Regions from separate parts of the Mesorhizobium sp. P2_B11 genome, predicted to be linked through region 1. Evidence: riboswitches for the same ligand, from Rfam matches in the RefSeq annotation. Region 1 holds a riboswitch; each other region holds the start of a gene.
What was found. Region 1 has a riboswitch for cobalamin ahead of AC1DYJ_RS00180 (aromatic ring-hydroxylating oxygenase subunit alpha). Riboswitches for the same ligand answer to the same signal wherever they lie in the genome.
Positions count from the first base shown of each region.

Region 2: another riboswitch for cobalamin. It lies ahead of AC1DYJ_RS24445 (DUF1636 family protein); the one in region 1 lies ahead of AC1DYJ_RS00180 (aromatic ring-hydroxylating oxygenase subunit alpha).
Region 3: another riboswitch for cobalamin. It lies ahead of AC1DYJ_RS10725 (DUF1636 family protein); the one in region 1 lies ahead of AC1DYJ_RS00180 (aromatic ring-hydroxylating oxygenase subunit alpha).
Region 4: another riboswitch for cobalamin. It lies ahead of AC1DYJ_RS10970 (CbtB domain-containing protein); the one in region 1 lies ahead of AC1DYJ_RS00180 (aromatic ring-hydroxylating oxygenase subunit alpha).

Region 1 is NZ_JBFUDF010000001.1:39,225-44,725, forward strand. Features, by position in the region: gene bglA (beta-galactosidase BglA) at 1-520, shown strand, start outside; gene AC1DYJ_RS00160 (ABC transporter ATP-binding protein) at 586-1,698, shown strand; gene AC1DYJ_RS00165 (DUF680 domain-containing protein) at 1,775-2,011, opposite strand; gene AC1DYJ_RS00170 (DUF680 domain-containing protein) at 2,083-2,289, opposite strand; gene AC1DYJ_RS00175 (DUF680 domain-containing protein) at 2,370-2,573, opposite strand; cobalamin riboswitch at 3,076-3,277, shown strand; gene AC1DYJ_RS00180 (aromatic ring-hydroxylating oxygenase subunit alpha) at 3,396-4,643, shown strand; gene AC1DYJ_RS00185 (FAD-binding oxidoreductase) at 4,666-5,501, shown strand, end outside.
Region 2 is NZ_JBFUDF010000007.1:312,752-318,252, reverse strand. Features, by position in the region: gene AC1DYJ_RS24455 (ABC transporter substrate-binding protein) at 1-486, opposite strand, end outside; gene AC1DYJ_RS24450 (ABC transporter ATP-binding protein) at 525-1,313, opposite strand; gene AC1DYJ_RS24445 (DUF1636 family protein) at 1,310-1,699, opposite strand; cobalamin riboswitch at 1,793-1,998, opposite strand; gene AC1DYJ_RS24440 (FAD-dependent monooxygenase) at 2,484-4,058, shown strand; gene AC1DYJ_RS24435 (hypothetical protein) at 4,187-4,594, shown strand; gene AC1DYJ_RS24430 (hypothetical protein) at 4,620-4,952, shown strand; gene AC1DYJ_RS24425 (winged helix-turn-helix domain-containing tetratricopeptide repeat protein) at 4,928-5,501, opposite strand, start outside.
Region 3 is NZ_JBFUDF010000003.1:444,944-450,444, reverse strand. Features, by position in the region: gene AC1DYJ_RS10735 (NADH-quinone oxidoreductase subunit A) at 1-258, opposite strand, end outside; gene AC1DYJ_RS10730 (winged helix-turn-helix domain-containing protein) at 592-1,791, shown strand; cobalamin riboswitch at 1,821-2,025, shown strand; gene AC1DYJ_RS10725 (DUF1636 family protein) at 2,065-2,493, shown strand; gene cobW (cobalamin biosynthesis protein CobW) at 2,496-3,533, shown strand; gene cobN (cobaltochelatase subunit CobN) at 3,553-5,501, shown strand, end outside.
Region 4 is NZ_JBFUDF010000003.1:496,844-502,344, forward strand. Features, by position in the region: gene AC1DYJ_RS10955 (hypothetical protein) at 1-46, shown strand, start outside; gene AC1DYJ_RS10960 (aromatic ring-hydroxylating oxygenase subunit alpha) at 47-1,210, opposite strand; gene AC1DYJ_RS10965 (gamma-glutamylcyclotransferase) at 1,329-2,021, shown strand; cobalamin riboswitch at 2,089-2,283, shown strand; gene AC1DYJ_RS10970 (CbtB domain-containing protein) at 2,320-2,499, shown strand; gene AC1DYJ_RS10975 (CbtA family protein) at 2,515-3,321, shown strand; gene cobU (bifunctional adenosylcobinamide kinase/adenosylcobinamide-phosphate guanylyltransferase) at 3,314-3,826, shown strand; gene cobO (cob(I)yrinic acid a,c-diamide adenosyltransferase) at 3,827-4,441, shown strand; gene cbiB (adenosylcobinamide-phosphate synthase CbiB) at 4,590-5,501, opposite strand, start outside.

The DNA of each region.
Region 1 (5,501 bases):
CCTCTATCAGGGCGAGGAGCTTGGGCTGGGCGAAGCCGAGCTTAGGTTCGAGGATCTGCAGGACCCCTACGGCATCCGCTTCTGGCCCGAATTCAAGGGCCGCGACGGCTGCCGCACGCCGATGGTGTGGGACGCAACCGCCAGCAATGCCGGCTTTTCGACGGCCAAGCCCTGGCTGCCGGTTCCGGGCAAGCATTTGTCGCAAGCGGTCAACGTGCAGCAGGGTGACGCCGCCTCGCTGCTCGAGCACTACCGGCGCTTTCTCGGCTTCCGCCACCAGCATCCGGCGCTGGCCAAAGGCGACATCGAATTCATCGAAAGCGAGGGCGACACCGTCGCCTTCACCCGCCGCGAGGGCAATGAGCAGATCGTCTGCGTCTTCAATCTGGGCAGCAGGCCGGCCGAGGTCGATCTCGGCCAAGCGCTGCAGCCCTTGGCCGGGCACGGTTTTTCGGGACAATCCGGCACAGGCTCCATCCGCCTCGGCGGCTACGGCGCCTGGTTTGGGCGTATCGACTGAGTTTTGACGAAACGGAATTTCTTGAGGAAATCTGGGTTCTCTAGGGAAATCACTGGGAGGAAATCATGGCCGATGTCACACTGAGACAAGTGAAGAAATCATACGGCAATCTGCACATTCTCCATGGCATCGACCTCGACATAAAGTCGGGTGAGTTCATCGTCTTTGTCGGCCCGTCCGGCTGCGGCAAGTCGACCTTGCTGCGGTCCATCGCCGGGCTTGAAGAGATCACCTCCGGCGAGTTGAAGATCGCCGGCGAGGTGGTGAACGATGTGCCGCCGTCCAAGCGCGGCATCGCCATGGTGTTCCAGTCCTATGCGCTCTATCCGCATATGACGGTCTACGACAACATGGCCTTCTCGATGAAGATCGGCAAGGAAAGCAAGGCTGAGATCGACAAGCGGGTGAAGCAGGCGGCCGAGATCCTGCAGCTGACCAAATATCTCGACCGCCTGCCCAAGGCGATGTCGGGTGGCCAGCGCCAGCGCGTCGCCATCGGCCGCGCCATCGTGCGCAACCCGAAAGTGTTCCTGTTCGACGAGCCGCTGTCGAACCTCGACGCCGCACTTCGCGTCGCCACCCGCATCGAGATCGCCAAGCTCAAGGAATCGATGCCCAACACGACGATGATCTACGTCACCCACGACCAGGTCGAAGCGATGACGCTCGCCGACCGCATCGTGGTGCTGAAGGACGGTCATATCGAGCAGGTCGGCACGCCGATGGACCTCTACAAGAAGCCCGGCAATCTGTTCGTCGCCCAGTTCATCGGCTCGCCGGCCATGAACATCCTGCCGGCGACGATCGACAATACCGGTAATCCGACCATCGTCAGCCATGTCGGCGGCCGCAAGGCCACGGTGCCGATCGCGACGCCGGCGTCCGCCAAGGGTGCGGCGGTCAGCTTCGGCGTGCGGCCGGAGGATCTGTCGGTCGCCACCGGCACGGAGTATCTGTTCGAGGGCGTGGTGGACTATGTCGAGCAGCTCGGCGAGGTCCAGCTGGTCTATGTCGACATCGGCCGTGCCGACCTGCCGCTGGTGACCAAGCTGCCCGGCAATGTCGAGGTCAAGCGCGGGGCAAAGCTGCGGCTGACTGCGGACGCCGGCGACCTGCACATCTTCGATGCCGACGGGCATTCCTTCTCGCTCAAGCCATTGGAAGTGAAGGCGGCCTGAGATCGGCGCGCCGTACCGGTATCAAAAAAAGCGGCGGGCCAGGCCCGCCGCTCTTTTTTATTACCAGCTTCGGCTGTTAGCGGTTGCCGAAGAGGTTCCTATCGCTGCCTTGGGGGGCCGACTTCTGTACGTCGCCTGACGAGTTCAACAGCTTGTAGACCGGCGAGCTGGTGTTGAACGACGACGTGCGCGTGGTGTCGACCGAGGTAGCGGCCGGCTGGTTGGCTTCGTTGGAGCCGTAATGGTCGCTGGCCGCGAAGGCAGCGCTCGAAACAGCCAGAAGGGCTGCGGTGGCAAGAATGATCTTCTTCATTTCAAGTCTCCTGAATTTTGCGATGTCGCCAGCAGTGACGGACAAATCCGCCACATGCTGGGGATCGGCTGTTAGCGGTTGCCGTAGAGGTCGCGGTTGGAACTCTGAGCTGGGACCTGCTCGGCCGGAACCGACTTCTCAACCGAAGCGGTGTGGCTATTGTCGGTCGACGTAACCGCGGGCTGGTTGGCGCCATTCGAACCATAGTTGTCGCTGGCGGCGAAAGCGCTGCCGGAAACTGCCAGAACGGCGGCGGCAGCAAGGATGATCTTTTTCATTTTAAATACTCCTGAATATCTTCGAGATCCCAAGAGCGACGGACGTGCCGCGACTCTGTTGTTTGGATCGGGATCAGCTGTTAACGGCCGAAGAGGTTGCGGTCGCTGCCCTGAACGATGGGCTGCTTGTCAGCGGGCGCCGACTTCTGAATGGAAGCCGTATACGAGCTGTCAACCGCGGCAGCGGGCTGGTTCGCACCATTGGAACCATAATTGTCGCCACCAGCGAAGGCGCTGCCGGTGATGGCCAAAACGGCGGCGGCAGTGAGGATGATCTTTTTCATTTTTGGTACTCCAGTTTTGCTGTCCGTCTAGCGGCGTGTCCTGGGAGGAATTCGCGTCGTTCGGACAGCCCCGATGTGGGAAAGCCGTAGGCTGGTTTCCAATCACGAAGTTGTTCCAACCAGGCCGCAACTTCGCCTCTTGTAATTTTCATAAGCATGCCTATCATCTTATTTTATGTAAATAATACAAAGGTTTATGTGAAAGCGCCATTCGGCTCACTGAGTGTGTCCGGGCGTCAGCGTTCACACCGTCCTGCACGCATTGTCAACAGAAACGAACCGTTCGGTTCGATTTTAGAAACTGCTAATAGTCACTTTTCGATACTGTTGACGGTTTTTTCGTTGGTCGACAGTCTGATTCGAGGTGATTTGCGATGGCCGCGATCTGTCCCGAAAACAGCGCCGTCAGCCCCACAATCGTCGGCCGCCCGCGTTTGTCGCGCGTGTCGCGCCGCATGGAGACGATGTCGCATTCATGCCGATGTCGCGATCGCTGCCGTGATTAGATGATCACATCTCAGGTGCCGCTTCGTGACGACGCAGCGGAGAATTGGGAAGCCGGTCAGAATCCGGCGCTGCCCCCGCAACGGTGGTGGAGTCCAAGTCGCAACGGGAGACCACTGGGCAATAGCCTGGGAAGGTGTCGCGATGGTCCGCAAGGACAACTCCAGAGCCCGGAAACCAGCCCGAGATGCTTGAACTCGACTGATCGCGGTGGGCGGTCAAGAGGTGGATAGTGCATGTCCGGCGTCACCGCCGGCCTGCGGCCGATCCTTCCTCCATCACCACCAAGTTCAGTCCTTAAACCACGAGGACAGAACTATGGATGCGCGCAACGACATGCTGAGGCTCTTGAACGGCCGCAAGCAAGGCTTTTCGCTCGAACAGCCCTTCTACACCGACCCGGACTACTTCAAGCTCGACATGGAGCTGATCTGGTATCGCGACTGGCTGTTCATCGGCCATGATTGCGAACTGCCGAAGCCCGGCAGCTATATCACCGTGCAGATCGGCGACTATCCGGTGGTGCTGGTCCGCGACCAGAAGGGCAACATCAACGCCTTTCACAATTCCTGCCGCCATCGCGGCAGCCGCGTCTGCAACACCGAGAAAGGTACGGCGGCAAAGCTCGTCTGTCCCTATCACCAGTGGACCTACGAACTCGATGGCCGCCTGCTGTTCGCCCGCCAGATGGCCGAGGGTTTCGACAAGAGCCAGTTCGGCCTGAAGCCGGTCGCCTGCGAAAGTGTGGCCGGCTACATCTTCATCTGCCTGGCGAAAGAACCCGCAGACTTCGCGCCGATGCGCGCCATGATCGAACCGTACCTCAAGCCGCACCGGCTTAGCGAAGCCAAGGTCGCCTTCGAGAGCACGATCATCGAGAAGGGCAATTGGAAGCTGGTCTGGGAAAACAACCGCGAGTGCTATCACTGCGCCGGCAATCATCCCGAGCTTTGCAAGACCTTCCCGGAAGCGCCGACCGTGACCGGCGTGCAGGGCGCCGACAGCGACCCGGAGATGCTGGCGCATTGGGCAAAATGCGAGGAGGCGGGCCTGCCGAGCAAATTCCGCATCGATCCTGCCGGACAATACCGCGCCACCCGCGCGCCGCTCCTGCGCGATGCGGTCAGCTACACGATGACCGGCAAGCGGGCGGTGAAGAAGAACCTGTCCGACAGCGTCGCGACCGACCGCATCGGCTCCTTGCTGCTGTACCACTATCCGACGACCTGGAACCACATCCTCGGCGACCACGCCGTCACCTTCCGTGTGCTACCGATTAGCGCCACCGAAACCGCGGTGACGACCAAGTGGCTGGTGCACAAGGATGCGGTCGAGGGTGTCGACTACAACCTTGAAGAGCTCACCCATGTCTGGACCGAGACCAACGACCAGGACCGCCGCATCGTCGAGGAAAACGCCTTCGGCATCCTGTCGCCGGCCTATGAGCCAGGCCCCTATTCGGAGCTGCATGAAGGCGGCGTGATCCAGTTCGTCGAATGGTACGCGGCCTTCATTGGCCCGCGCCTTGTCGAAGGCGGGCGGCCGGCGCTGCGCAGCGTCGCCTAAGAGAGGTTGAAGGATGAATGCGATGACGGATCTTGGGCTCTATCGCCATCTCGACCAGATGGCGCCATGGAACGACAGGCTGCAGGTGCTGGAGGTGATCGGCGTCAGCGACGAGGCGCCCGGCGTCAAGACCTTCACCTTCCGCTCCGACAACCAGACCTGGTTCCGCTACAAGCCGGGCCAGTTCGTGACGCTGGAGCTGCCGACACCGGACGGGCCGCTGATGCGCACCTACACGCTGTCGTCGTCGCCGTCGCGGCCGTTTTCGATCGCGGTGACGGTGAAGGCGCAAGCCGGCAGCATCGGCACACGCTGGATGTTCGAGAACCTGGTACCCGGCTCCCACGTCAAGGCCTATGGACCGGCCGGCGACTTCTCGTTGCACAGCCACCCCGCGGCCAAATATCTGTTCATTTCGGCCGGCTCCGGCGTGACGCCGATGATGTCGATGCTGCGCTGGCTGAACGACTGTGCGCCATGGACGGATGTCGGCTTCGTCAACTGCGCGCGGCGCGCGGAAGAGATCATCTTCCGCAAGGAACTTGAACTGCTTGGTGGCCATATGCCCGGCCTGTCGCTCGGCTTCATGATCGAGGAACGCTCGAGCCGTGAAGGCTGGTACGGCCATATGGGCCGCATCGACGCGATCCGGCTGCCGCTGCTGGCGCCCGATTTCCGCGAACGCGAGATCTTCTGCTGCGGCCCCGATCCGTTCATGCGCGCCGTGCGCGGCATGCTGGACGCCGCCGGCTTCGACATGACGAAATATCATCAGGAGAGCTTTGCCACGCCCGCGGTGGAGGAGGTGCCGGCGCCGTTTGCCTCACCCGGCGAAGACGGCACTGCTGTTCCTGTCGA
Region 2 (5,501 bases), on a different contig from region 1:
AATCCTGCCCAGCTTTTCGACGTCACCATAGAGCAGGTCCATCGAGGCGGCAGGTCGGTTCTTGTCGAGGTGGACGCAGCTTTCGGTCAGCACCAGCGTCTTGATGCCGTGCGGGGCGAGTGTGTCTGGCGTCACCGCGCCGCCAGGGTCCATGCCATAGTACCAGCCGGCGAAGAAGAAATCGGGCTGGACCGCGACGAGGTTTTCCATGGTCGGATATTTTGGCGCCAGTTCCGGGATCGAGCCCTGCTCGGCCTTGAATTCCGGGCCGACCTTGTACCAGCCGGTAATGCCGGTCAGGCCGACGATCGAAGGCTGCAGTTTTAGCGCAAACGCCATCTCGGCCATGTTGAGATCGTGGATGACGGCGCGCTTGGGCGGCGCGTCGAAGGTCAGCTTCTTGCCGCAACTGTCGACGGTCACCGGGAAGGCAAAGGCGGCGGAGGCAAACAGCGAGGCGGCAAGCGACAGAACGAGGCGTTTCACGGGGCGGTGCTCCTTGGATGATTTTGCAATGGGTTGGTTCAGAATGGCGACGAGACACGGTTGGGAACTTCGAAGACGGTGAGTTCGCGGTCTTCTGTGGGATGGCGCAGCCACAGGACGTCGATACCGAAGATGTCGCGGATGAGGTGCTGGGTCAGCGCCTCGCGCGGCCCGGCCAGGGCGTGCAGGCGCGCCTCGTTCATCACGGCGACCCGAGTGGCGAAGGGTGCGACCAGCGACAGATCGTGCAGCACGGCCACCACCGTCATGCCGAAGCCGGCGACCAGGTCGAGCAGCTCGCCGCGGGCGCGTGGATCGAGGTGATTGGTCGGCTCGTCGAGGAACAGGATGCGCGGCTGCTGGGCGATGGCGCGGGCCAATTGCGCGCGCTGGCGTTCGCCGCCCGACAGCGAGCCGATGGTACGGCCGGCGAGCGGCAAGAGCCCGGTCCGGCGCAGGGCGTCGACGACGATGTCGCGGTCTTCGTGCGGGCGTCGCAGGCCGGCATGCGGAACCCGGCCGAGCTCGACATAATCGATCACGCCGAGCCGGGGATCCGGCTGGTCCGTCTGGCCGACGACGGCCATGTGCAGCGCGCGCTCGGCGGTTGAAATCCTGTCCAGGCGGCGGCCGAGAAATGCCACCTCGCCCGCGCTCGGCCGCAGCGTGCCACACAGCATGCGCAACAGCGTCGTCTTGCCGGCGCCATTGGGGCCGATGATGGCAAGGCGATCGCCCGCCGCCACCGAGAGGCTGACGCCATCCACCAGCAACCGGTCGTTAGTGGTCGCGGTCAGTCTATGGGCTTCGAGAAGCGGCGCGGTCATGGTTTGCCTGTTGTCGGACAACCCGGAATGCGGGCGAGTGTCTTGCCCGCCAGCCTGGCCGGGCGCTGCCCGGAATTGCACCAGCCGTCGGCGAGCGAGGCATAGAGTTTTGCAAACCGCACGAGGTGGCCGGCATCGGCCCGCGCGTCGATGGAGCCGAAGACATAGGCGGCCTTGCCGGGCGCCTGGAAGCCGACCGTCAGCGGCCGCGAGCAGCCTGCCATGCAGGCCACGCCCACAACCGAAAAGCCCTGGGCAACCGCCGGTTCATAGTGAGCCGCGAGTCGGGCGCGCAGATCCGCGCAGAGGCCCTCGCCCGATCTGACCCCGGTCACGAGATCGCGGCAGAGCGTGCACACGATGATGCGGTGGATGTCGGCGTCCAACGTTCCGTCACTTTCTCAATAGGCGACGGAAGGCAGGTCGGGCAGCCGGCCGACAAGACCGACGTCCACGTCTCCTCCCGGCACACCCCGTCCGGTCAACTCATTGAGATGGCAGGTCTCCTGGCTCGCGGGTCCTAGCGCCATCCTGCCTTCCCAGCCTTGCCGGCCAGTGGCTTGTCGGATTTTGCTCGCCGCTTACAGTTGCGGGGGCAGCCACGGCTTCGACCCTTGCGGATTTCACCGTGTTCCCTTTTCACCCCTGACCTTTCGGCGCGGGGACCATCACGAGGCGCAGCGTAGTTTTCCATCGGTCGCGCCGCAATGAATTTCTGTGACGGTTGCTCCACTTTGCATCGGTTGGTTATGTAATATCATAACAACTAAAGGGTATCCCGCTGCCCTGTCAAGCCGCCGCGCTGTTGCGAGCGCCGAACGTGCTGCGACCTTTTTGGCTCGCGGATCCATGCGGGTCCGCAAGACAGACGTTTCGGCGGCGGCCTGCTGAGCCGCGGCTTCGCCATCTGGTCCCAGGCTTCGGAGCGAAGCCGCCCCGTCAACAAGCCGCCTTCGTCAAGGCCGGTCGCCAAAACATCGGAAAATTTTCAGAAACCGATCGGGATTTCAGCCGCCGAAACGCCGAATGAAAGCGTGCTGGTGAAACGGGCGGACTGACTTCGATTTGCGCCAAAAACGCCCCCTCTCCCAGCCAGGATCGTTGCCGCCGTTTCGGCGACAGCCGCTTGCGCGAACATGAAAAAGTCCGCACTCTTGAGGGAGAAACAAAATGAGCACGGCTCAACCAAAAGTCCTTATTGCCGGCGCCGGTCCGACCGGCCTGACGCTTGCGCTTTGGCTCACCCGTCTCGGTGTTCCGGTCCGCCTCTTCGACAAAGACGCCGGTCCCGGCGAGACATCGCGGGCGCTGGCCGTCCAGGCCCGCACGCTGGAATTCCACCGCCAGATCGGCATCGTCGACGACGTGATCGCCGCTGGCGTGAAGATCGAACAGCTGACCGTGCACACGCCGGCCGGCATTGCCGCAAAACTGCCGCTGGCCGATTTCGGCCGCGGCATCAGCCCTTACCCGTTCGCCTTCGCCCTGCCGCAGGATGTTCACGAGCGCGTGCTGATTGCGCATCTGGAGCGCGCCGGCGTTCAGGTCGAGCGCAACACCGAGCTTGTCGCCTTCGAGGACAAGGGCAATGCGGTCGTCGCCACCTTGCGCAAGAATGGTACGGACGAGACGGTCAGCGCCGCCTATCTCGCGGGCTGCGATGGCGCCCGCAGCGCGGTGCGCCACGGGCTTAACATCGGCTTTCCCGGCGGTACTTACGAGCAGGCCTTCTATGTCGCCGACGTCGACGGCCGCGGCGACGTCACCCGCAACGGCATGGACACGGTCATCAGCGCCTATGGCTTTGCCATCGTCATGCCTGTGCGGCAGTCAGGCTCGTTGCGCCTGATCGGCATCGTGCCAAAGGCGCATGAGGCCGACGAGACGATCACCTTCGAAGCGATCCGCGCCGATGTCGAGCGCGACACCGGCGTGGCGATCGACAGGGTCAACTGGTTCTCGACCTACCGCGTCCATCACCGCGTCGCCGACCGCTTCCGCGTCGGCCGCGTCTTCCTCGCCGGCGATGCCGGCCATATCCACAGCCCGGCCGGCGGCCAGGGCATGAACACCGGCATGGGTGACGCGGTCAACCTCGCCTGGAAACTCGCCGCCGTGGTGCAGGGCCGTGCCGATCAGCGCCTGCTCGACAGCTACGAGCCGGAGCGCATCGCCTTTGCCCGCAAGCTGATCGACAGCACCGACCAAGCGTTTCGGGTCGCCACCAGCCGCTCGCGGCTGGTCGGCCTGTTCCGCCGCTATCTGATGCCGAAGGTTTTGCGCGCGGCGCTCGGCACTGCTTTTGGATCGCGCAGGTTTTTCGGGCTGATTTCGCAGACCCGCATTCAATACCGCGCAAGCGCGATCAGCAGCGGCAAGGCCGGCACGATCGAGGGCGGCGACCGCCTGCCCTATGTCCCGGCGGCGAATGGCGACAATTTCGAACCACTGCGCGCGCTCGACTGGCAGGTGCATGTCTATGGCGAGGCCAATGGCGAGTTCCGGGCGATGCTCGCATCGACCGGCATTCCGGTCCATGTCTTCGCCTGGTCGGACACTGCGGAAGCCGCCGGCCTGCAGCGCGACGGCGCCTATCTGGTGAGGCCTGACGGCCATGTCGCACTGGCTTCGCCCGTTCAGGAGGCGGCCGCCTTCCAGCGCTACCTCGCCGGACTGGCGATAAAACCAAGGCTGGCCGAGCGCGCGCCCTATCGCATCACAGGCACCATGCACAGCCTGGCCTGATTGCTTGGCGCGCCGACCTGGTCGTCGGCGCTGATCAATCCCAACCATCCCCTCTTTTCACCATCGGCTTTCGCCGTGCGCGCGCTTGCGCCGCTGTGAACCCTACTCAACCGAAAGGAAACCGACCCATGGACCCCTTCTTTGGAAATCTGCTTGTCCGCTTCAATGCCGGCTTTCTGATCCTGGCATCGGCCGGCGGGCTCGCCACCGACATTGCCGGCTCGTTCTTCGGCACCGGTGCCGAGGCTGTTCTGCTTGGCAATGCTCCGGGCACCGGCATCGGCTTCATCGAGGCGCATGGGCTGGCCCTGATCATCGGCGTGACGCTCTGGCGCATCGCCTACTCCCGCACCTGGCACGCCTTCCTGGTTGCCGTGCATGCGCTGCTTGGAACCGCGAACCTTGCGTTCTGGCAGTTCTTCATCGCCGCCGACGTGCTCGTCGTCGGCTACGTCACAACCGCGGCGCACGTCCTGTTCGTGGTTGCTCACCTGGCGGCACTGGCGGGCTCGGCCCGGCTTGCTGCTTCCCATTAGACTTTCAACATCTGGAGAAACGAAAATGCCTTTGAAATCGGTGAAGAAAATCCGCTCGCTCGCTGCCGTGATGGCCGTTGCGCTCGGCGTCGTCGAGATCGCCGGCGCCACCGTGCCGGCGCTCTCGCTGGTCGGCGAGGCGCAGGCCCGTGTCGGTGCGCCGTGGACACCGCGCAGCGCCGCCGGCGTCGCCCGCCGCACCACCGCATGGCGCGTGTTGCGCCACACCACGGCCTGGGTCGCCAGGCTGCCGGCGGGCTGCGTGCGCACCAAGGTCAACGGCTTCGACGTCTGGCGTTGCGGCGCCACCTATTATCGGACCTATCAGGGTCGCTACATCGTCGTGGTCGTTGATTGACCCGGCAGGATTTCGCCGAGGGCAAGTCTGACGCCTTCGGCGAGATGCTCGGCATCGACCTTGTTCTCGAACGGCACGCCGCGCAGCGCATAATCGACCGGCGAAAACGGATCGCCTTCCTCGATGAGGGCGATCTGCCGCCGTGCCTTCTCCATTTCGCCCAGTTGGGCATAGCAGGCCGCCAGCCTAGTGCGGATCCAGGGCGCCGGACGCGTCGCCAGTTCCAGCGCATCGGCCGCCTGCCGGTATTCCCCCATCATGTAGAGCGCCAGCGCGCGGTCGAACTGGTACCAGTGCGGGTGCAAGGGATCGATGCGGATGCCGCGCGCCAGCCAGGTCAGCGCTTCGAGCGGCCGGCCGCGCATGGTGAGCAGCATGCCCATCTGCTCGATGCAGTCGGCATCATAGGGGTTGAGCTGCAACGCGATGCGCATGTGCTGTTCGGCGGCTTCATGCTCGCGCATATAGAGCCTTATCAATGATTGCACGCGATGCCCGGTCGGCTGGTCCGGCGATAGGGCCAAGCCCTTTTCGGAAAGATCGCGCGCA
Region 3 (5,501 bases), on a different contig from region 1:
CGACACCGCCCACGGAAACAGGAAGGCCACTTCAAGATCGAAAATGATGAACAGGATCGACACCAGGTAGAAGCGGATGTCGAATTTCATGCGGGCATCGTCGAAAGAGTTGAAGCCGCACTCATAGGCGGAGAGCTTTTCGGGGTCGGGATTGCGGTAGGCCACCAGGAACGGCGCGATGATGAGCGCCAGACCGACGACCGCCGCCACGGCGATGAAGAGAACAATGGGCAGGTACGAACTGAGCAGTGCGTTCATGCTGCGGCTTTCCGTTGGCGGCCAATCCACTTTGATTACAGCAACCAACCCTAATGCGGAAGCGTGACAGTTTAACCGCTGAACCGTTTTAGGTGCCTATGCTGCAACGCGGCGAGGGTTAGCGCAGGGCTTTGAGCGAAGCAAGTCAAACCTTGTTCAAAAGCGGGTGCTGGTCGGCAGTTCGGGAAAAACTGGTCCGATCCCCTCCTGTTTGATTTCCTTCACTTTTTACTCCACTTTTGTCTCCTGACATATCTCCCGCCACAAGCCTGCTAGCATCGCCGGAATCACCGGCTAAAAATACGCGAACAGGACCAGGGCAAAGGCATCTTGATGAAGGACAAAATATCGCTCGCCATGGCCAGGCGGATCGCGCTCGCTGCCCAGGGTTTTACCGATCCCCGTCCGGGCGGCACACCCGACCGCCGCCACCTCGCCCGGGTGCTCTCGCGCACCGGCCTGCTGCAGATCGATTCCGTCAGCGCGGTGGTGCGCGCCCACTATATGCCGCTCTATTCGCGCCTTGGCCCCTATCCTCTGGCCTTGCTCGACAATGCCGCCGTCACCCGCAAGCGCACCGTGTTCGAATACTGGGCGCATGAGGCCTCCTTCCTGCCGGTCGAGACCTGGCCGCTGATGCGCTGGCGCATGCAGCGCGCCGAACAGGGCGACGAAATGTATCTGGGCCTCGCCAAATGGGGCCGCGAGCACGCCGCCTATATCGAAGAGATCTACCGCGCGGTCGCCGAGCGCGGCCCGATCGCCGCTTCGGCACTTGAGGGCCAGAAGGGTTCGGGCGGCTGGTGGGGCTGGAGCCATGCCAAGCACGCCTTCGAATGGCTGTTCTGGGCCGGCCGCATCACCACGGCGCACCGGCGGGGCTTCGAGCGCTTCTACGACCTGCCCGAGCGCGTGCTGCCGCAGGCGATCCTCGATCTGCCGGTGCCGGCCGCCGAAGACGCGCACCGCGAATTGCTGCGCATTTCCGCCCGCGCCCATGGCATCGCGACCTCAGGCGATTTGCGCGACTATTTCCGCCTGTCGCCGGCCGACATGAAGGGTCGGCTGGAGGAACTGGTCGAGTTGGGCGAATTGCTGCCGGTGCGTGTCGAAGGCTGGGACAAGCCGGCTTACCTCCACAAGGACGCGCGCCTGCCGCGAAAAATCGAAGCCCGTGCCTTGCTGGCGCCATTCGACCCCGTCGTCTTCGAGCGCTCGCGCTCGGAGCGGCTGTTCGACTTCCACTACCGCATCGAGATCTACACCCCGGCCGACAAGCGCCAATACGGCTATTACGTCCTGCCCTTCCTGCTCGGCGACCGGATCGTGGGGCGCGTCGACCTCAAGGCCGACCGTCCCGCCAGCGTGCTGCGCGTCCATGCCGCCTATGCCGAGCCCGGCGCTCCGCCGGAGACTGCCGCGCAACTCTTCGAGGAACTGAAGCAGATGCAGGGCTGGCTTGGGCTTGAGCGCATGGAAGTGACGCCTGCCGGCGATCTGGGGCAGCCCCTGGCCGACATCGCCATGTCGTAGCCGCGCGTTGACACCGCTGCCCGCAAAAGCCTAAATCCGCTCCAGACGGTCCKTTGCCCGCAACGGCAGGGGCTAAGAGGGAATGCGGTGCGAGGTGAAAAGCTCAAATCCGCGGCTGTCCCCGCAACTGTAAGCGACGAGCCAAGGCCGAATGCCACTGGGTAACACCGGGAAGGCGGCTAACCAAGGCGACGACTCGCGAGCCAGGAGACCTGCCGTCTGCGACAGAAGTATCCGATCGCCTGGCGGGTTTCCGGGCAAGGAGCCCGGTTTTTGGACCAGAACAGCAGTTTTTCGGCTGGCACAGCGGATATTTCGTCCGCCGATGGCGACGCGTTGGCTGGCGTGACGGTCATCGTCTGTGCCTCCTGCCGCGACGAGACCGGCTCCGACGCCCATCCCCGCGCCGGCGAACTGCTGGCCGACGACACGCGCCGCGCAGCAGCGGATGACAACATCCGTGTCCGCACGGTCGAATGCCTCGGCAACTGCAAGCGCCGGCTCAGCGCCGCCATCCTGCGCGACGGCTGCTGGAGCTATGTCTTCGGCGACCTGACCCCAACCAGCGGCGCCGACCTCGTCACCGGCGCAAAGCTCTTCGCCACCTCGACCGACGGCCTCATCCCCTGGCGCGGCCGGCCCGATTCCCTCAAGCGCGGCCTCGTAGCCCGCATCCCGCCCCTCGACATGCTGAAGGACTGATCATGACCGCATCCGTTTCCCGTGTTCCCTGCACCGTCGTTACCGGCTTCCTCGGCGCCGGCAAGACGACGCTGGTCCGCCATCTCCTGGAAAACGCCGGCGGCAAGCGCATCGCCATCATCGTCAACGAGTTCGGCGACATCGGCATTGACGGTGAAATCCTGAAAGGCTGCGGCATCGACACCTGCCCGGAGGAAAACATCGTCGAACTGGCCAATGGCTGCATCTGCTGCACCGTTGCCGACGATTTCGTGCCGGCGCTCGACAAAATTCTCGCACTGACACCAAGGGTCGACCACATCCTGATCGAGACCTCGGGCCTGGCCCTGCCCAAGCCGCTGGTCCAGGCATTCCAGTGGCCGAGCGTGAAAAGCCGCGTCACGGTTGACGGCGTGATCGCCGTGGTCGACGGCCCGGCGCTGGCTGAGGGACGCGTCGCCAACGACATGGACGCCTTGCAGGCGCAGCGTGTTCAGGACGAGACGCTGGACCACGACGACCCGGTCGAGGAGGTGTTCGAGGACCAGATCGCCTGCGCCGACCTGATCATCCTGTCGAAGAGCGATTTGATGGATTCGGTCGGCACGGCCCGCGCCAACGCCATTATCAACGAACATTCCGCCCGCGCCGTGAAGATTGTGGCGACGGCGCACGGCAAGGTCGATCCCTCTGTCCTGCTTGGCCTCGGCCTCGCCGTCGAGGACGACATCGAGAACCGCAAGTCGCACCATGACGGCGCCTTCGATCACGAGCATGACGATTTCGACACGTTCATCGTCGACATCCCCTCGATCGCCAACCCGGACGAACTGGCCAGGCGCGTCGCCACCGTCGCCGAGGAAGAGAACGTGTTGCGCGTCAAAGGCTTCGTCGATGTCGGCGGCAAGCCGATGCGGCTTTTGCTGCAGGCCGTCGGCCCGCGCGTCAACCACTACTATGACCGCGCCTGGACCGCTGAGGACGACCGCCGCTCGCGCCTCGTCGTCATTGGCCTGAAGGGGCTGAACCGCCCGGCGATCGAGCGTATACTCGCCGGCTGAGTTTCAGACACGGATCGCGATGCACATCCTCACCACGACCTCCGCCTCGCTCGACGACCTCGCCGAGCCGGTTGATCTCAGGCAGACGCCGGCGGATATCGTGGCGCTGTCCTTCACCGACAGCGATCTTGCCGGGCTGGCGGCGGCCTGGAAGGCGGATGCCGCCCGCCTGCCCTCGATGCGGCTGGCCGCACTTCGTGATCTCCGCCATCCCATGTCCGTCGACCTCTGGGTCGACAGCGTCGCCCGCCATGCCAAGGTAATTTTGGTGCGCATCCTCGGCGGCTACGACTGGTGGCGCTACGGCTGCGACCAGCTTGCCGCGACTGCCCGCGCGCGCGGCATCAAACTGGCGCTGCTGCCCGGCGAAAGCCACGACGAGGATCTCAGGCTGATCGAAGCCTCGACCCTGCCGCGCAAAGAGCTGGACGCCCTGCTGGGTTATTTCCGCGAGGGTGGCCCGGAGAATATGAACGCGCTGGTGCAGAAGCTGGCGGGTCTGGCCGGGGCCGATGTGGCCGCGGCTGAGCCGGTCGCGGTACCGAAAGCCGGCTACTACGAACCAGGCCGCGGCGTGGTCCCCCTCCCGCTCGAGGGGGAGGGAAAGGTCGTGCCCATACTTTTCTATCGCTCGATGCTGCTGGCCGCCGATGTCGCGCCTATCGATGCGCTTGTCGAAGCACTCCGCCAGCGTGGCATCGCCCCGATCCCCATCTTCGTCTCCAGCCTCAAAGACGCAACATCGCTGGCCTTCGTCGAAGCCGCGCTGGCCTCGCTGAACCCCACCGCCATCATCACAGCGACCGCTTTCGCCTCCGGCGCCGAACCGGGCGTCGAAACCCTGTTCGATCGCGCCGGCGTGCCCGTCTTCCAGGTCATCGTTGCCACCACCCGCCGCGACGTCTGGGACAACAACCAGCGCGGTTTGGCGCCAGCCGACCTCGCCATGCATGTCGTGCTGCCCGAGCTCGACGGCCGCATCCTCGCCGGCGCGATTTCCTTCAAGGGCGAAAGCGAAACCGACCCCGCGCTCGGCCACCGCGCCTTCGCCAACCGGCCGGAACCGGACCGCGTCGCGCAGGTGGCGGATCGCGTGGCGGCGTTCATCAAGCTGCAGGAGACGCCACGCGCGGCGCGCAAGCTGGCGATCTTGATTCCCGACTATCCGAGCGCGCCTGGCCGTACCGGCTATGCGGTCGGCCTCGACGTCCCGTCCAGCGTGCTGGCCATGCTGCATGACCTCAAGGAGCAGGGCTATGCGGTTGAAGGGATTCCACAAACGCCGCGCGGGTTGCTGGATGCGTTGGAGCGGGGTGGTGAAGGGCTGGGGGTGGAGGAGTATGCCGCCCTCTCTCAAGATTTGCCGGCTGAGGCTGTTGCCGCAGTAGAGGCCGCGTGGGGAGCCCCTTCACCCTCCCCCTTGTGGGGAGGGTCGGTTCGCGACATTCGCGAAGCGGATGGCGCGAAACGGGGTGGGGGTAGCGGTGCACCACCCCCGCCCGGCCCTGCGGGCCACCCTCCCCACAAGGGGGAGGGTAAGGAACACTTCCCCTTCCGCGCCGCCACCTTCGGCAACATCACCGTCGCGCTAGCCCCCGATCGCGGCCGCTCGGCCGACCGTCGCGCCGATTACCACGACCCCACACTCCCTCCCCGCCACGACCTGATCGCCTTCGGCCTGTGGCTGCGCAAATCGCTTGGCATCCATGCGCTGATCCATGTCGGCGCCCACGGCACGCTGGAATGGCTGCCGGGCAAGACGGTTGCGCTGTCGCAAGCCTGCTTTCCCGAGATCGTCACCGGCCCACTGCCCGTCATCTATCCCTTCATCGTTTCCAATCCGGGCGAAGCCGCCCAAGCCAAGCGGCGCATCTCTGCCGTCACCCTTGGCCATCTGCCGCCACCGCTGACCGGCGCTGGACTGGACGAAGACCAGCACAAACTCGAACGGCTTGTCGACGAATACGC
Region 4 (5,501 bases), on a different contig from region 1:
AGCCTGCGGCTTCGTCACGTGGCGCTATCTGCCGAAATCGCTGTGATCAGGACGCTGCATGGCGGTCGCGCACCCAATTGTGGAAGCGGTGCAGATCATATTCCTCCGGCATCAGCACGCCGGCCTGGTGGCGCATCGAGCGCAGGCCTTTCTGGTTGATCTCGCAGATCGCGGCATCCTCCTCCAGCACCTGGGTGCCGAAGGCGACGACATTGTCGATGTCGGTCTCAGCCAGCGCCTCGGGCGCGAACAGCCATTCGGCGGTGAGTTCGGTCTGCTCCGGGCCAATCGGTGTCAGCCGCACGGTGCGGACATAGTCGACATGGCCGACGATGAACATGGACGGCAGATTGGTGGCATAGGTCTGGCCGGCCGCGCGCTCGGCTGGTGTCAGGCCTGAGAACACAGGACCATGCGCCTGGCCGTCGCGCGACCAGGTCTCGGCGCCGGCGCGCAGGCCGCCGGAAAACTCCGGCGCGTCATTGTCGGCATGGCGCACCCAGTCGGGGTCGTCGTGGCGGCTCATCAGGCCGCGGCCGTAGATCGGCACCAGCCGCGACAGGTCCTTGTGGACGCCGGGGCAATGCAGGCACTCGTTGAAGTTCTCCCAAAAAATCTTCCAGTTGCAGTTCATCACCTTGCGCAGCACATGGCCTGATACCAGCGTTTCCAGCGGCCAGTTGCCGAGGTTGCCCGATGCCGGATCGAAGGACGCCTGCGCCGAGCCGGCCGCGTCCTCCTGCAGGTTGACGAAGACAAAGCCGCGCCACACCGACAGCGCCACGCGAAAAAGCGGGTGGTCGGCCTTGTCGAAACCCTCGGGCAGCGATTTCGAGGGCACGCGCACGAGATCGCCGCGCAGCGAATAGGACCAGGCGTGGTAGGGGCAGGTGATCAGCCGCGCCTTCAGCCGACCCTCGCTCTCCTGGCAAAGTTGTGAGCCGCGATGCCGGCAGGTGTTGTGGAAGGCGCGCAATTGCCCGGTGTCATCGCGCAGCACGACGATTTCCTGCGTGCCGACGCGAAATGTCCTGAACGCCAAAGGCTGGGCGAGGTCGGCCTCGCGGCAGACCAGCAGCCAGCTTTTGTACCAGATGGCGTCGAGATCGCGCTGGTAGGCGCCGGCGTCCCAATAGGCCGAGGACGGCAGCGTCGGCTGAAGCTCGGTCAGGCCATTGTAGGGATCGCGCTGGCTCGGATTGGGTTGCATGGCTGGCTCCCTGGATGGTGCAGCCGACACCCCGGCAAATCGTTTGTCAATCACGGCTGACATTGCCGGTTGCGGGCGCGGCGCATAATCATGTCGTGACTTGAGGGGATTCGGAAAATTGGCCGCACGACAGATGTCGCTTACGCCGGAGCTGGTCGCGCGTTGCTGGCGCGAGATCGCCGACGCCGGACCCGACCCCGAGGCGATGCACCTCGATGACAGCGACTATGACGCGCTGCTGGACGAATTGCAGGCTGAGCTCCCTGACAGCGAACCGCTGTGGCTGTTCGGCTATGGCTCGCTGATCTGGAAGCCGGAAATCGATTATGTCGAGGACCGCGTCGCCCTGGCGCGCGGCTGGCACCGTTCCTTTTGTATGAACATGACGCGCTGGCGGGGCACCAAGGAAAGCCCGGGCCTGATGATGGCGCTCGACAGTGGTGGCCAGTGCAAAGGCGTCGCCTTCCGGCTGGCCGACGACAACCGGCGAGAACAGCTGGGCAAGCTGTTCCGGCGCGAAGTCACGCTGAAGCCGACAAGCTACCGGCCGCGCATGCTGAAGCTTGCAAGCGAGGCCGGTCCGCTCAGGGCGCTGGCTTTCGTCATCAACCGCAACGGCCTGACCTATTCCGGCCCGCTCGACGAGGCGAAGGTCGTCGACAGGCTGGCGACATCCTGTGGGCATTGGGGGTCGGGCGCCGACTATCTCTACAACACGGTGAAGAATCTGGAGGAGCGCGGCATTCACGATCGCCATCTGTGGCGGCTGCAGCGGCTGGTCGCCGAGCGGATCTCCGCCTTGAACCCGTAATGCTGCATGGCGCATTCGCGCTGTTGGCCGGCGGAATTTGGTTTGCCGGATGCAGCTGTTTCAGCCTATAGTCAGGCATGTCGTCGGTTCCATTAGGGACCAAGAGGGAATGCGGTGAGGGCTGAGTTGTTGCCCAATGCCGTGGCTGCCCCCGCAACTGTGTGCGGTAGTCCTCTCCAAGCCACTGAGGATTTTTCTTCGGGAAGGTGGGGAAGGGCGTTATTCCGTGAGCCAGGAGACCTGCCGGCGACAGGGAACTGACTTCGATGCCCTCGGGTGGAGGGCGAAAGGACAAGATATGAATACCGCTTCCGTCTCCCTCGGCGCTTCCGTCTCCTCGCAGTCGCGCTTCACGCAGCTCGTGCTGAGCGCGTTTCTGGGCATTTTCGTCATCGGCATTGTCGGCTTCTCGCATATCGATGCGGTCCACAATGCCGCGCACGACTATCGCCATTCGATGGCGTTTCCCTGCCACTGACGAGGAATTGACATCATGAATCTGTTTCGCAACGTCGTGTTTATCGCGGCGATCGCAGGGCTCGTGGCCGGCGTCGTTCTCGCCTGCTTGCAGGCCTATGCGACCGTGCCGCTCATCCTGAAGGCGGAAGTCTACGAACAGGCCGGCGGCGGCCATCAACATGAGCATGCAGCAGCGCCCGCCGCCGCTGCGGACACCAATGCCATGAGCACCCCAGCACCTGCGGAAAATGCCATGAGCAGCGCAGCACCCGCGCCGGCTGAAGCAGCCGCGCCGGCGGAGGATGAAGGTTGGGCGCCGGCCGACGGCTTTGAACGCTTCGCCTTCAGCGTGCTGGCCAATATCGTCACCGGCATCGGTTTCGCGCTGGTCCTGGTGGCCGTTTCCGAATTCGCCGGCGGCATCGGCAACTGGCGCCAGGGTATATTCTGGGGCCTGGCCGGTTTTGCCGCGTTCACGCTCGCACCGGGCCTCAGCCTGCCGCCGGAACTGCCGGCCATGCCGGTGGCCGACCTCACCCAACGCCAGATCTGGTGGTGGGCAACGGTGGCGGCGACCGCTGCCGGTCTCGGCCTGATCGCCTTCCGCAAATCGCTGCCGCTGGCGATCCTTGCGGTGGCCTTGATCGTGGCGCCGCATATCGTCGGTGCGCCGCAGCCGGACAGCTTCGTAACGTCGATCCCCGAAGGCCTGCACCATCAGTTCGTGGTGGCGGTTACGGTGACCAATCTGGTGTTCTGGCTGGTGCTCGGCGCGGTTGTCGGCGTGGTGCGCGGACGCTTCACCGGCACGGCGACCAGCCTGCGCGACAGCTTTGCCTGATCGCAGTTTGACCTTCATCATCGGCGGTGCGCGCTCCGGCAAGAGCGCGCATGCCGAAACCCTGGCGACGGCGCTGCCGCCGCCATGGGCCTATATCGCCACCGCTGAAGCCTATGACGACGAGATGCGTGAGCGCATCGCGCAGCACAGGTCGCGGCGCGGCGAAGGCTGGGCGACCATCGATGCGCCGCTCGATCTCGCCGGCGCGCTCGAAGCACTACCCGACAACCAGCCGGTGCTCGTCGACTGCCTGACGCTGTGGCTGACCAATCATATGTTGGCTGATCATGAACTCGACGCAGAATGCCTGCGGCTGGCCGATGTGCTGTCGCGACCGCGCGGACCGTGGTTCGTGGTCTCCAACGAAGTCGGGCAAGGCATCGTGCCGGACAATGCGCTCGCACGCCGGTTCCGCGACGCAGCCGGCCGGCTCAACCAGCAGGTCGCGGCAATTGCCGATACGGTGCTATTGATGGTGGCCGGGCTGCCGCTCAAGGTGAAATAAATGACCGACATCGACGCAAAAGACGAGGAACGCCACCGCGCCAAGATGGCCAAGCGCAAGGCGGTGCAGGATGCCGAGGTTGCGGAAAAGACGGTCGAGAAGGGGCTGCTGATCGTCAACACCGGGCCCGGCAAGGGCAAGACCACCGCTGCCTTCGGGCTGGCGCTGCGCATGCTCGGCTACGGCAAGCGCGTCGGCGTCGTCCAGTTCATCAAGGGCAAATGGCACACCGGCGAAAAGGATGCCTTCGCGGCGTTCGGCGAGCGCGTCGTCTGGCACACGATGGGCGAGGGATTTACGTGGGAAACGCAGGATCTCAAACGCGACATCGCGGCGGCCGAGGCAGCCTGGGCCAAGGCGCTGGAACTGATCGCCGACCCCTCGATCAGCCTTGTCGTGCTCGATGAGCTGAACATTGCGCTGCGCTACGACTATCTCGACCTCGACAAGGTCGTGGCGACGCTGAAGGCGCGGCGCGAAGGCCTGCATGTCGTCGTCACCGGGCGCAACGCCAAGCCGGGGTTGGTCGAGGCGGCAGACCTTGTGACGGAGATGGGCGTGACCAAGCACCATTTTTCTGCGGGTGTGAAGGCGCAGCAGGGGATTGAGTTTTGAGCGGCCTCTTACCCTCCCCCTTGTGGGGAGGGTCGATCCGCGAAGCGGATCGGGGTGGGGGTTCTCGTAGGGCGCAGGCCCCACCCAGGCGCTTCGCGCCGACCCTCCCCACGAAGGGGGAGGGTGGGAGCCAGCGACGGCAATCCGCTCAGTACGTCACAGCGATAAGAATCGCCGACAGCAACCCGAACAGCCCAATCAGCAGATAGTCCGCCACCTGGTAGAGTTTCAGTGCCCGCCTGATGTCGAGGCTCTCGGCTTCGCGGCGGCCGCCTTCGCCCATGAACGCATCCTCGACGACAACGCCTCCATAGCTGCGCGGGCCGGCGAGTGCCAGGCCAAGTGCGCCCGCCATTGCCGCCTCCGGCCAGCCGGCATTGGGCGAGCGGTGTTTTCCGGCGTCGCGCCGCACCGCTTGCCAGGCATTGCGTGGGTCGGCGTCGCGGACGAGAAAGGCCGCGGCAACGATCAACAGTGCGGTCAGCCTGGAGGCTGGCAGGTTGATCCAGTCGTCGAAAAGCGCGGCTGCCCGGCCGAAGGCCTCGTGGCGCGGGGTGCGGTGGCCGATCATCGAATCGGCGGTGTTGGCGGCCTTGTAGGCGACGCCGCCGGCCAGCCCGCAGACGCCCGTCCAGAAGGCGGGTGCGACGATGCCGTCGGAGAAATTCTCGGCCAGGCTTTCGATGGCGGCGCGGCTGACGCCGGCGTGGTCGAGCTTTTCGGGATCGCGGCCGACAATGCGGGCAACGGCAATGCGCCCGAGCGCCAGCCCGCCAGTGTCGAGCGCATCGGCCACCGCCTCGACATGTTCGGTCAGGCTTTTTTGCGACAGCAGCGACGAGGCCAGAATTGCGGTGAGGATCATGCCGGCGGGAAAGAGCTGCCAGAGCAGAAGTTGCACGATGAAGGCAATTGCTGCGGGCAACAGCACGATGACCAGCAGCGCGGTCTTGCCTTGGCGGCGACGTTGCGCGTCGGAATCAGTGGCGCGGTTGAGCCTGAGGTCGAGAAAGGATATCAGCCTGCCGAACCAGGTGACCGGATGGCCAACGGCACGGAA